3 regions of the Blastochloris viridis genome follow, and region 3 is predicted to be linked to each of the others. Evidence: riboswitches for the same ligand, from Rfam matches in the RefSeq annotation. Region 3 holds a riboswitch; each other region holds the start of a gene.

Region 1 (3,272 bases), 1.8 Mb from region 3:
TGCCCTTCATCGGCCGCGACGTCAGCGATTGGGCAAAGCTCGACCACGCCACCGTCATCGGTGCCGGACGGGAGACGTCGCCGAAGATGATCGGCGGGCGCACGTAGCGCGAGCCATAGCTCTGCACCCAGCCGTGCTTGGTGAAGGCGTAGCCGGCGAGCTGCTCGCCGAAATACTGCACCATGTCGTTGCGCTCGAACTCGCCATGGACCAGCACGTCGATGCCGATGTCCTCCTGCCATTTGACTGCCGCCTCGGTCTCCCGACGCAGGAAGGCGTTGTAGTCGTCCTCGCCCAGCTCGCCCTTGGCGAACGCCGCGCGTGCCTTGCGCACCTCCGCGGTCTGCGGGAACGAGCCGATGGTGGTGGTCGGAAACTGCGGCAGCTTCAGCGCCTCCCGCTGCACCGTTTGCCGCTCCGGGTAAGGGTTCGCCCGCCACGACATCCACGGCTCGACCGCCGCGGTGCGCGCCGCCACCGCCGCATCGTGCACCTTGGTCGAAGACCTCCGCGAGGCGATCGCCGCCGCCGCGTCGTCGAGCTCGCCACGCACCGCGCCGCGGCCCTGGGCCAGCGCCTTGCCGAGCACGGAAAGCTCGCCCATCTTCTGCAGCGCGAATGCCAGCCAGCGCTTGAGGTCGGGGTCGATGTCGGTCTCAAGTTCGAGATCGACCGGCACGTGCAGCAGCGAGCACGACGGTGCGAGTTCCAGGTGATCGGCACCGCGGCGGCCGACCACCGGCTCCAGCCGCGTCAGGATGGCGTCGAGATCGGCGCGCCAAATATTACGGCCGTCGATCACACCAAGCGACAGCACCAACCCGCGCGGCGCCTTGGCCAGCACATCGCCCAACTGCTCCGGCGCCCGCACCAGATCGAGATGCAGCCCGGCCACCGGCAGCGCCAGCGCGGTTTCCAGATTGCCGCCGAGCCCGCCGAAATAGGAGGTCAGCATAATCTTCAGCTTGGGCAGCGCGTAGGCGATCATGCCATAGGCTTCGCGCAGCGCCCGCCGCTCGGCGTCGGAGAGGTCGAGCACCAGGCACGGCTCATCGAGCTGCACCCATTCCGCACCATTGGCGGCCAGCCGACGCAGCACCTCGATATAGGTCGGCATCAGGCCGGCGAGCAGCGTCAGGCGATCGAAGCTGGCGTCGTGACTCTTGCCAAGCTTGAGGAAGCTCACCGGCCCGAGCAGCACCGGGCGCGTGGCAAAGCCCAGCGCTGCCGCCTCGCGGTATTCGTCGATCGGCTTGGTCGAGGCCAGCGAAAAGCTCTGCCCAGGCTGAAACTCCGGCACCATGTAATGATAGTTGGTGTCGAACCATTTGGTCATTTCGAGCGCCGGAACGCCGGATGCGTCGTGCCCGCAGCTGCAGCTGGTCTCGGCGCCCTGGCTGCCACGCGCCATGGCGAAATAGCTATCGAGCGGCACCGCGCCGCCCGACCAGCCATAGATCGCCGGCACCGCGCCGACCATCACCGCGGTGTCGAGCACGTGGTCATAAAGTGAGAAGTCGTTCGACGGGATGACGCTGACACCGCGAGCAGCCTGGCATGCCCAGCTGGCGGCGCGCAGCCCGGTGGCCGCCTCCTGGAGAGCGGTGGCGTCGATCTTGCCGGACCAATAGCGCTCCAGCGCCGATTTCAACTCGCGGCGCGGACCGATCCGCGGCACACCCAGCGTGGCGACAGGAAGAGAGAGAACAGACATTGGCTCGAACCCCAAAATGTTGGGGGCAAAGGTCGAGCGGTCGCATGCGGACGATCCACCGGCAGGCCGCCGCGGATTCGCAAGCGCACCACCGGGACACCCCGCCCAGGGACGTTATGTTGTCGCGGCAGGTCTCCTGGCTCACGGGTCGTCGCCTTCGTCCGTCTTCCCGGAACAGTCAAGTTCCAGTGACTTCACATGGACGTCGGCTCGCCGCTCACAGTTGCGGGGGCAGCTTCGGTCTTGCCGGCTCAGATGAGCTGCGGCGCACCGAATTCCCTCTTAGCTCCGGACCGATGGGGTCCAGAGAACCACGACGGGGCGGACTGTGGTCCCCGGCACGACATCGAGTCAAGCCGGGGCGGAAAATCAATTCTGCGAACCGTCCACCGGCGGCTCGCCATCGCTCGGCGAGGCAAGCGCATCGATGGTGCTGTTCCGCCGCATGTCCCAGTGGCCCGCCGCGATGAGCTGGCGGAAGCGCCGCCGCATCGCCTCGGCAGCAACGGGATTGGCGGTTTCCAGGAAATTCCGCACCGCCTCGTTTCCAAGCGTCGCCTCAAAATATCCGTCGAAGTGATGGCTCTCGACGACATCGGCGAGATGGGCGAACAGCGCCATCTGGTCGAGCGTCCAGGCGATTTCGGCGGCGCCGCGGAAACCGTGGCGCATCTGCCCTGCGATCCAGCGTGGATTGGTGGCGCGCGCGCGCATCTCGCGAGCGATCTCCTCCGGCAGGGTGCGCATCCGCGGTGCCTCGGCACGCGCCGAATCGGCGTGGTAGAGCGCGGGCGCCCCGCCGAGCATGCGCGCCGCCGCGGCAAAGCCGGCCTCGTGGGCGGCGTAGTCGGGCGCCATCAGCAGGTCGGTCTCCGGCAGGTCCTGGGTATGGACGAACGCGTCGGCGTTGGCGGCGCGCTCTTCCAGCGCAGCACGAGCGGCGGCGCCATCAGTGCTGCCGCCGTACGCGTAGGCGCTGCCTGCCAGCCAAGCATCCGCAGCCGCGGCCGCGGTGGCCGGCGTCAGTTCCTCGAGCGTTTCCGCCACCCCGACACCGTAGCGGCCCGGCGCCGGGCCGAACACCCTCGGCCCGGCGCGATCCCGAAACGGGTTTTCGGAGGACGGTTCCTCGCGCCGCGCCAGCGCCGCCACCGCCTGCTCGAACAGCACCGGCAGATTGGCAAACACGTCGCGGAACAGGCCGGAGATGCGCAACGTCACGTCGACGCGCGGGCGCCCGATCTGGGCCAGCGTCAGCACCTCGAAGCCCGACACCCGGTCGGAGGCAAAATCCCAAACCGGCACCACCCCGATCAGGCTGAGCGCCATGGCAAATTCCTCGCCCGCGGTGCGCATGGTGGCTGAACCCCACAGATCGACCACAACGTTGCGGGGATGCTCGCCATGGTCCTGCAGGTGGCGCGTCAGCAGCGCCGTGGCGAGGCACTCCCCCTGCAGCGCCGCGGCTCTGCTCGGCACCGCGCGCGGGTCGCTGGTGAAGAGGTTGCGGCCAGTCGGCAACACGTCATGCCGGCCGCGCCACGGCGAGCCGGCCGGC
Region 2 (3,272 bases), 1.8 Mb from region 3:
CGTGCTCACCTTTAATGTAGCCGTGTTTGGGGCAGATCGAGAACGTCGGCGTTACGGTGAGATAAGGCAGTCGGAAGTTTTCCAGCGCCCGCCGCACCAGTGTCTTGCACGCCGCGGCGGAGGAAATGCGCTCCCCCATATAGAGATGCAGCACGGTGCCGCCGGTGTACTTGCGCTGTAGTTCGTCCTGCCGCGCCAGGGCCTCGAACGGATCGTCGGTGAACCCGACCGGCAGCTGGCTGGAATTGGTGTAGTAGGGCTGGTCGGGCGTGCCGGCCTGCAGGATGCCGGGGAAGCGCTTCCTGTCCTCCCGCGCGAAGCGGTAGGTGGTGCCCTCGGCCGGCGTCGCCTCAAGGTTATAGAGGTGGCCGGTCTCCTCCTGGAACGCGGTGATGCGCGCGCGCAGATGGTCGAGCACCCGCACCGCGAAGGCGTGGCCGAACTCCGTGGTGATGTCCTCGGCGTCCGCAGTGAAGTTGCGGATCATCTCGTTGATGCCGTTGACGCCGATGGTGGCGAAGTGGTTGCGCAGCGTGCCGAGATAGCGCCGCGTGTAGGGAAACAGCCCGGCGTCGATGTGGCGCTGGATCACCTTGCGCTTGATCTCGAGGCTGGTGCGCGCGATCTCCAACAGCGCATCGAGGCGCGCGAACAGCTTGGCGTCGTCACCGCGGCTGGTGTAGCCGAGCCGGGCGCAGTTGAGCGTGACGACGCCGACCGACCCGGTCTGCTCGGCGGAGCCGAACAGGCCGTTGCCGCGCTTGAGAAGTTCGCGCAAGTCGAGTTGAAGCCGGCAGCACATCGAGCGCACCATGTGCGGCTTCAGCTCGGAATTGACGAAGTTCTGGAAGTACGGCAGCCCGTATTTCGCCGTCATCTCGAACAGAAGCCCGGCGTTCTCACTCTCCCACGGAAAATCGGGGGTGATGTTGTAGGTCGGGATCGGGAAGGTGAAGACGCGGCCCTTGGCGTCACCTTTGGTCATCACCTCGATATAGGCGCGGTTGATGCCGTCCATCTCGACCTGGAGATCGCCGTAGGTGAAATCCATCTCCTCGCCGGCAATCACCGGAACTTGGTCGCGCAGGTCGTCGGGGCAGGTCCAGTCGAAGGTGAGATTGGTGAACGGCGTCTGGGTGCCCCAGCGCGAGGGCACGTTGAGGTTATAGACCAGTTCCTGAATGCACTGGCGCACCTCGGCGTAGGACAGTTGGTCCTTGCGCACGAACGGCGCGAGATAGGTGTCGAACGAGGAAAATGCCTGGGCGCCGGCCCACTCGTTCTGCAGCGTGCCGAGGAAGTTGACGATCTGGCCGACCGCGCTGGAGAGGTGCTTCGGCGGCGCCGCCTCGACCTTGCCCGGCACGCCGTTCAGGCCCTCCATCAGCAGCGTGCGCAGCGACCAGCCGGCGCAATAGCCGGCCAGCATGTCGAGGTCGTGGATATGAAGATCGCCCTCGCGGTGGGCGCGGCCGACCTCGGGCGGGTAGACGTGCGACAGCCAATAATTGGCCACCACCTTGCCGGAAACGTTGAGGATCAGCCCGCCCAGCGAATATCCCTGGTTGGCGTTGGCGCTCACCCGCCAGTCCGCCCGGTCGAGATATTCATTGACCGAGGTTTCGACGTCGACCGCCGTCCTGGCGTCGCGGCGCAGGCGGGCGCGCTGCTCGCGATAGACGATGTACGCGCGCGCCGTGGCAAAATGGTCGGCCGAGATCAGCACCTGCTCGACCACGTCCTGGATCTGCTCGATGTGCGGTGCCTGACCCTGGAAGCGGTGGGCGAGCACCTTGATCGCCTGCTCGGCCAGCCGGGCGCTGTCCGGCCGGTCGAACTCGCCGGTTGCCTTGCCGGCGCGCTCGATGGCGACGCGGATCTTGTCGCCGTCGAACACCACCGGCTGCCCGGTTCGCTTGATGACGTTGGACGGCAGAACGACGGGATCGGCGGGGGACATGGCGCTCCTCGGCACGGAGTTTCCTCGGCAGAACGGGCGGAGGACACCGGAGGCCGTGGCCGGCAGGCGGCGACAGCCGCAGGCGCCGGTCCGCGCTCCGCCGGGACACCCCGCCCGAGGACGTCGATGCGGGAACCGAAATCGCATGGCGATCCCAGTTCGTCCTTTCGCCAAAACCCCTGCTCGAGCGAGGGCTGTTGGCGATCGGAATACGAAACGCCGGCCCAAACAGGCCGGCTTCGTACCGTGCTGCGGCAGGTCTCCTGGCTCGCGGGTCGTTGCCTTCGTCCGTCTTCCCGGAACCCTCAAGCCCCAGTGACTTCACATGGACGTCGGCTCGCCGCTCACAGTTGCGGGGGCAGCGCCGGACTTGCACCGGCTTCCCTCTTAGCCCCAGATGTTGATCATCGCGGGGACCGAGGCACTATATGCTGTAGCTTTGTCGCCTGAGTCGAGTCAAGAACGCGTCCCCCGCCGGCTGTGAACGGCGTCAGCCGGCGGTATCCACCGCCACGACCGGCCGAGCCGGGATCGGATGGTGGCGATCATCGACCGCCACCATCACGAACTGGCCATGGCCGCATAAACGCCGCGCACCGGTGCCCAGCGTTTCGGCCCACATCTCCACCGTAACCGTCATCGACGTGTTGCCGACCGCGCTGACCCGCGACACCAATTCGACGATCTCGCCTTCGTGGACGTGGGCGGTGAAATCGACTCGTTTTGCCGCGGCCAACACCACCGAGCGGCGGCAATAGCGCGTCGCCACCACGAATGCCGCCTTGCCCATGGCGGCAAGCGCGTTGCCGCCATAGAGGCTGCCGTAATGGCTGGTGTGCTCGGGAAACACCAGCTCCACCGAGCGCAGTTCAGCGTCCGGCTCCACCATCGGCGCCGGCTTGAGCTGTGGCAATTGGCCGCCGAGGCCAGCGAGTTCGCCGACCGCGACCATGTTGAACACGCCACCGCCGCAGCGGCGGCGCTCGCCGGTCAGCGGCGCCTCCGCCACCATCTCGACCTCTGCCGCCAGCGAACGGCGGCCGACTTTGACCACCCGTCCGGTCAGCTCGATGATATCGCCGAGCCGGCCGGGCGCCTTGAAGTCGATGCCGTCGCACGATGCGGTGACGAAATCGACCGGAGCGTGGCGCGTCGCGGTGATGAACGCCACCTTGTCCATGTGGGCGAGGCCAATGCCGCCGAACAGCGTGCCGTGGTGGTTGGTGTCGCCGGGAAAGACGATATCGACCAGCCGCGTGGCCCGCACCACCTGCCCCCTCATTCAGCTGCCTCCGCCCTGTTGGCGCGCATC
Region 3 (3,272 bases):
CGCATGAAGAACTGGCCGGTCTCGATGTCACCGAAGTGCGACGACGAGGTGATGAAGCACTCGTGATGGGTCAGAAATCCGCTGACCTCCGCCACCACGCCGATGCGGTCGGGACAGGAGATCGTCAGCGTGAACTGCGGTTGCGCCGGCTCGGAAGAAGCCTGCACGATCTGGGACTGCGGGAGCGGTAACTGCATAATCGCGTGTCCGTACTCGAAGCCGCCGGGTTAGCGGGCGGGATCGATGCAACGGAACCCCGGGGGTCGGGCTCTGCCGCGTCGAGGGATGGAGTCGCGTATCATCGACGAGCAGAACGCGCCTGGGGCCGACCTCGGCGCGGCAATGCCCGCGGCCACGGATTAGCACTCTCCGCGGCCGCTGGCACCCGGATTTCGCCCGGCATACGCATCATGACCGAGACCATGATGTCGCGCCGGCGGTATTTGCGGCGAAACGCCGGGGGCCTGCGTGCCGTTTTTTGGCAGGGCGGAGACCGGGGTCAGGTCAGCGTGCCCGTGGTGTCACCGATGGCCTCGGGCGAGCCGGGCGCTGCGGTGACGGGACGCGGACGCGGCGGGGCGCCAAAGCCCGGACGTGCTCCGAAGCCCGGCCGACCGCCACGAGCGTCACGCGCCGGGCGCTTGGGCGCCGGCAGCAGACCTTCGCGCTGGGCCTGCTTGCGAGCGGCCTTGCGCATGCGACGAACGGCCTCGGCCTTTTCGCGGGTCTTGCGCTCGGAGGGCTTCTCGTAGGCCCGCCGCTGCTTCATCTCGCGGAAGACGCCTTCCCGCTGCATCTTTTTCTTGAGGACTTTGAGGGCTTGTTCGACATTGTTGTCGCGGACGAAAACCTGCAAACGATGTTCCGATCTTTGGGTTGTGCTGCGCGGCCAGCCGGGTACGACGGCGGCAGCCTGGGAAATGCGGTTGCTTATCACGTCCGGCGGGCAACGCTGCGAGAAAACGCGGCCTGCCGCCGAAAATTCGCCATTCTACCTACTCCAGGGTGTTCCTCTGCGAGGAAACCCTTGTGGCTCGGGCCGCCAGCGCCTATATCCCCGCCGGTATCGAACTTTGGCCGGACGATCGGGCCGTTCCGCCCAGGCTTAGCCGGGCGCACGTTCTCAAGTCTTTCCAAACATCGACGAACCTGGAGTTGCGGAACGCGCGCTGTTCTGCGATCACGTGCACCTGACTGGCGGAGGAGACACCACATGATTACCGGCACCGTGAAATTCTACAACGACCAAAAGGGCTATGGCTTCATCCGTCCCGACGACGGCAGCAAGGACGTGTTCGTCCACGCCACTGCGCTCGAGCGTGCCGGCATCCGCGGCCTCGCCGAGGGCCAGAAGGTGACCTTCGACACCGCCGAGGACCGTCGCACCGGCAAGGTCGCGGTCAACAACATCCAGCCGGCGTGATCGCCGGCGGCCCGGCATGCCTTGAGGGTCGGGCCGCGGCTGTTGCGCGACGGATCTGACGCAAGGGAACTTGCGTAACGGATTTTCCGCGGAGGCCTGCCCTGACCCAGGGCGGCGCTGAGTGCGCGCGGAGAAACTCCACAGTCGACTCACAACGGCCGCGCCCGGTTACCGGGCGCGGCCGTTGCCGTTTCGACCGGGCGATTGACGGCGCCGGCCCGGCCGGGTTAGCTGGCGGCATAGTTCCAGCATCCCGGAACACGGTGAAAATCCGTGGCGGACCCGCCGCTGTAATCGGGGACGCCGCTTCGACGGCGAGAGCCAGCCACTGACGGGGACCACCCGGTCGGGAAGGCGCGAGGCGGCGGTCGATCCGAGAGCCAGAAGACCTGCTGGAACGTCAGATCGGGCGAAATCCGATGGCAAAGGGTTTCGGCAGTCCCGCGTGCGCTTGCGCGCGGCCGCTGCCGAACGCCCGGTCGCCAACATGGAGCCCGAGGAATGGACCACACCGCCACTGCCACCACCCGCCCCGCCGCCGCTCAGCCGGCGCCGCGCCCCGCCGTCATCGCCATCCGCAAGAGTTGCGACAGCGAGGGCACCGGCCTGTCGCACTTCGTGCTGATGGACAAAGAGGCTTTGAAATGAACGCGCCGTTCGATCCGACGGCGCTCGGGACGGCCCCCTCGCGGGGCCGTTTCGTCAACAGCGGCATGGGGCCTCAGCTTCAGCCCTACGACATCGGCCACCCCACCCATATCGCGCTGATCTCGCCCGACACCGCGTTCTGGGCGCTGATCGCCAAGGACCAGCTCGCCGACACCCTGGCCGGCGGCGCGCTGCTCGAAGGCTATCGCGCCAGCGCCGACGCCTTCGGCCGCGAGATGGCGGCGCTCAGGTTCGGGCTCAAGCCCTCGGCGGTCTATGTCAACGCCACCGAGCGCTGCAACCTCAACTGCACCTATTGCTACATCCCGGCCGAGATGCGGCGGGACGGCACCGACATGGATGCGCCGACCCTGCTCGACGCACTGTCGCGGCTCGAGCGCTATTTCCGCCGCCACATGCCGGAGGGGCGCAAACCGCAGATCATCTTCCACGGCGCCGAGCCGATGATCGCGCGGGACGCCATCTTCCAGGGCATCGACGCCTTCAAGGACCGCTTCCGCTTCGGGGTGCAGACCAACGCCACGTTGCTCGACGACAAGGCTATCGCCTTCCTTACCAGCCGCGGCGTCGGCATCGGCCTGTCGCTCGACGCCCCGGTCGCGGCGATCGCCGACCGCACCCGCGCGAACTGGAGCGGCGCCGGGGTCTATAACAAGGTGGTCGAGGCGATCGAACGGCTGAAGGGCTATCCGGCCTTCAACGTCATCTGCACCATGAGTTCGCAGAACCTGGACCAGCTCGATGCCATGGTCGAGTTCCTGCACGCCCGCGAGGTGCCGGCATGCATGCTCAACGTCATCCGCTGCACGCTGCCCGGCGCGCGCACGGTGCGGCCCGACGATGCGCCGCTGGCCGAGGCGTTCATCGCCGCGCTGGAGCGCAGCCACGCGCTCTATCGCCAAACCGGCCGCAAGCTGGTGGTGGCGAACTTCGCCAACATCCTGATCGGCATCCTGGCGCCGACCGCGCGGCGGCTGATGTGCGACATCTCGCCGTGCGGCGGCGGGCGGGCGTTCTTCGCGTTGGTGCCGAACGGCGATCTGTTCCCGTGCAGCGAGTTCATCGGCCTGCCTGAGTTCAAGGGCGGCAACCTGTTTGCCGACGACATCGACGAGGTGCTGGCGCAGCCGGCCTTCACCAAGGTCTCCGGCCGCAAGGTCGAGGACATCGCGCCGTGCCG

The links. A riboswitch is a leader RNA that binds a small molecule or an ion and turns the genes downstream of it on or off. The one in region 3 is predicted to bind cobalamin.
Region 1: linked by a shared signal. The riboswitch ahead of metE (5-methyltetrahydropteroyltriglutamate--homocysteine S-methyltransferase) and the one ahead of cbpA (modified peptide precursor CbpA) in region 3 are both predicted to bind cobalamin.
Region 2: linked by a shared signal. The riboswitch ahead of BVIR_RS10255 (ribonucleoside triphosphate reductase) and the one ahead of cbpA (modified peptide precursor CbpA) in region 3 are both predicted to bind cobalamin.

The regions. Positions count from the first base shown of each region.
Region 1 covers NZ_CP012946.1:2,337,718-2,340,989, forward strand. The annotation lists gene metE (5-methyltetrahydropteroyltriglutamate--homocysteine S-methyltransferase) at 1-1,714, opposite strand, end outside; cobalamin riboswitch at 1,824-2,045, opposite strand; gene cobN (cobaltochelatase subunit CobN) at 2,084-3,272, opposite strand, start outside.
Region 2 covers NZ_CP012946.1:2,333,851-2,337,122, forward strand. The annotation lists gene BVIR_RS10255 (ribonucleoside triphosphate reductase) at 1-1,960, opposite strand, end outside; cobalamin riboswitch at 2,197-2,396, opposite strand; gene BVIR_RS10260 (acyl-CoA thioesterase) at 2,451-3,242, opposite strand; gene metE (5-methyltetrahydropteroyltriglutamate--homocysteine S-methyltransferase) at 3,239-3,272, opposite strand, start outside.
Region 3 covers NZ_CP012946.1:453,188-456,459, forward strand. The annotation lists gene purU (formyltetrahydrofolate deformylase) at 1-197, opposite strand, end outside; gene rpsU (30S ribosomal protein S21) at 500-856, opposite strand; gene BVIR_RS02055 (cold-shock protein) at 1,214-1,423, shown strand; cobalamin riboswitch at 1,679-1,812, shown strand; gene cbpA (modified peptide precursor CbpA) at 1,925-2,071, shown strand; gene cbpB (peptide-modifying radical SAM enzyme CbpB) at 2,068-3,272, shown strand, end outside.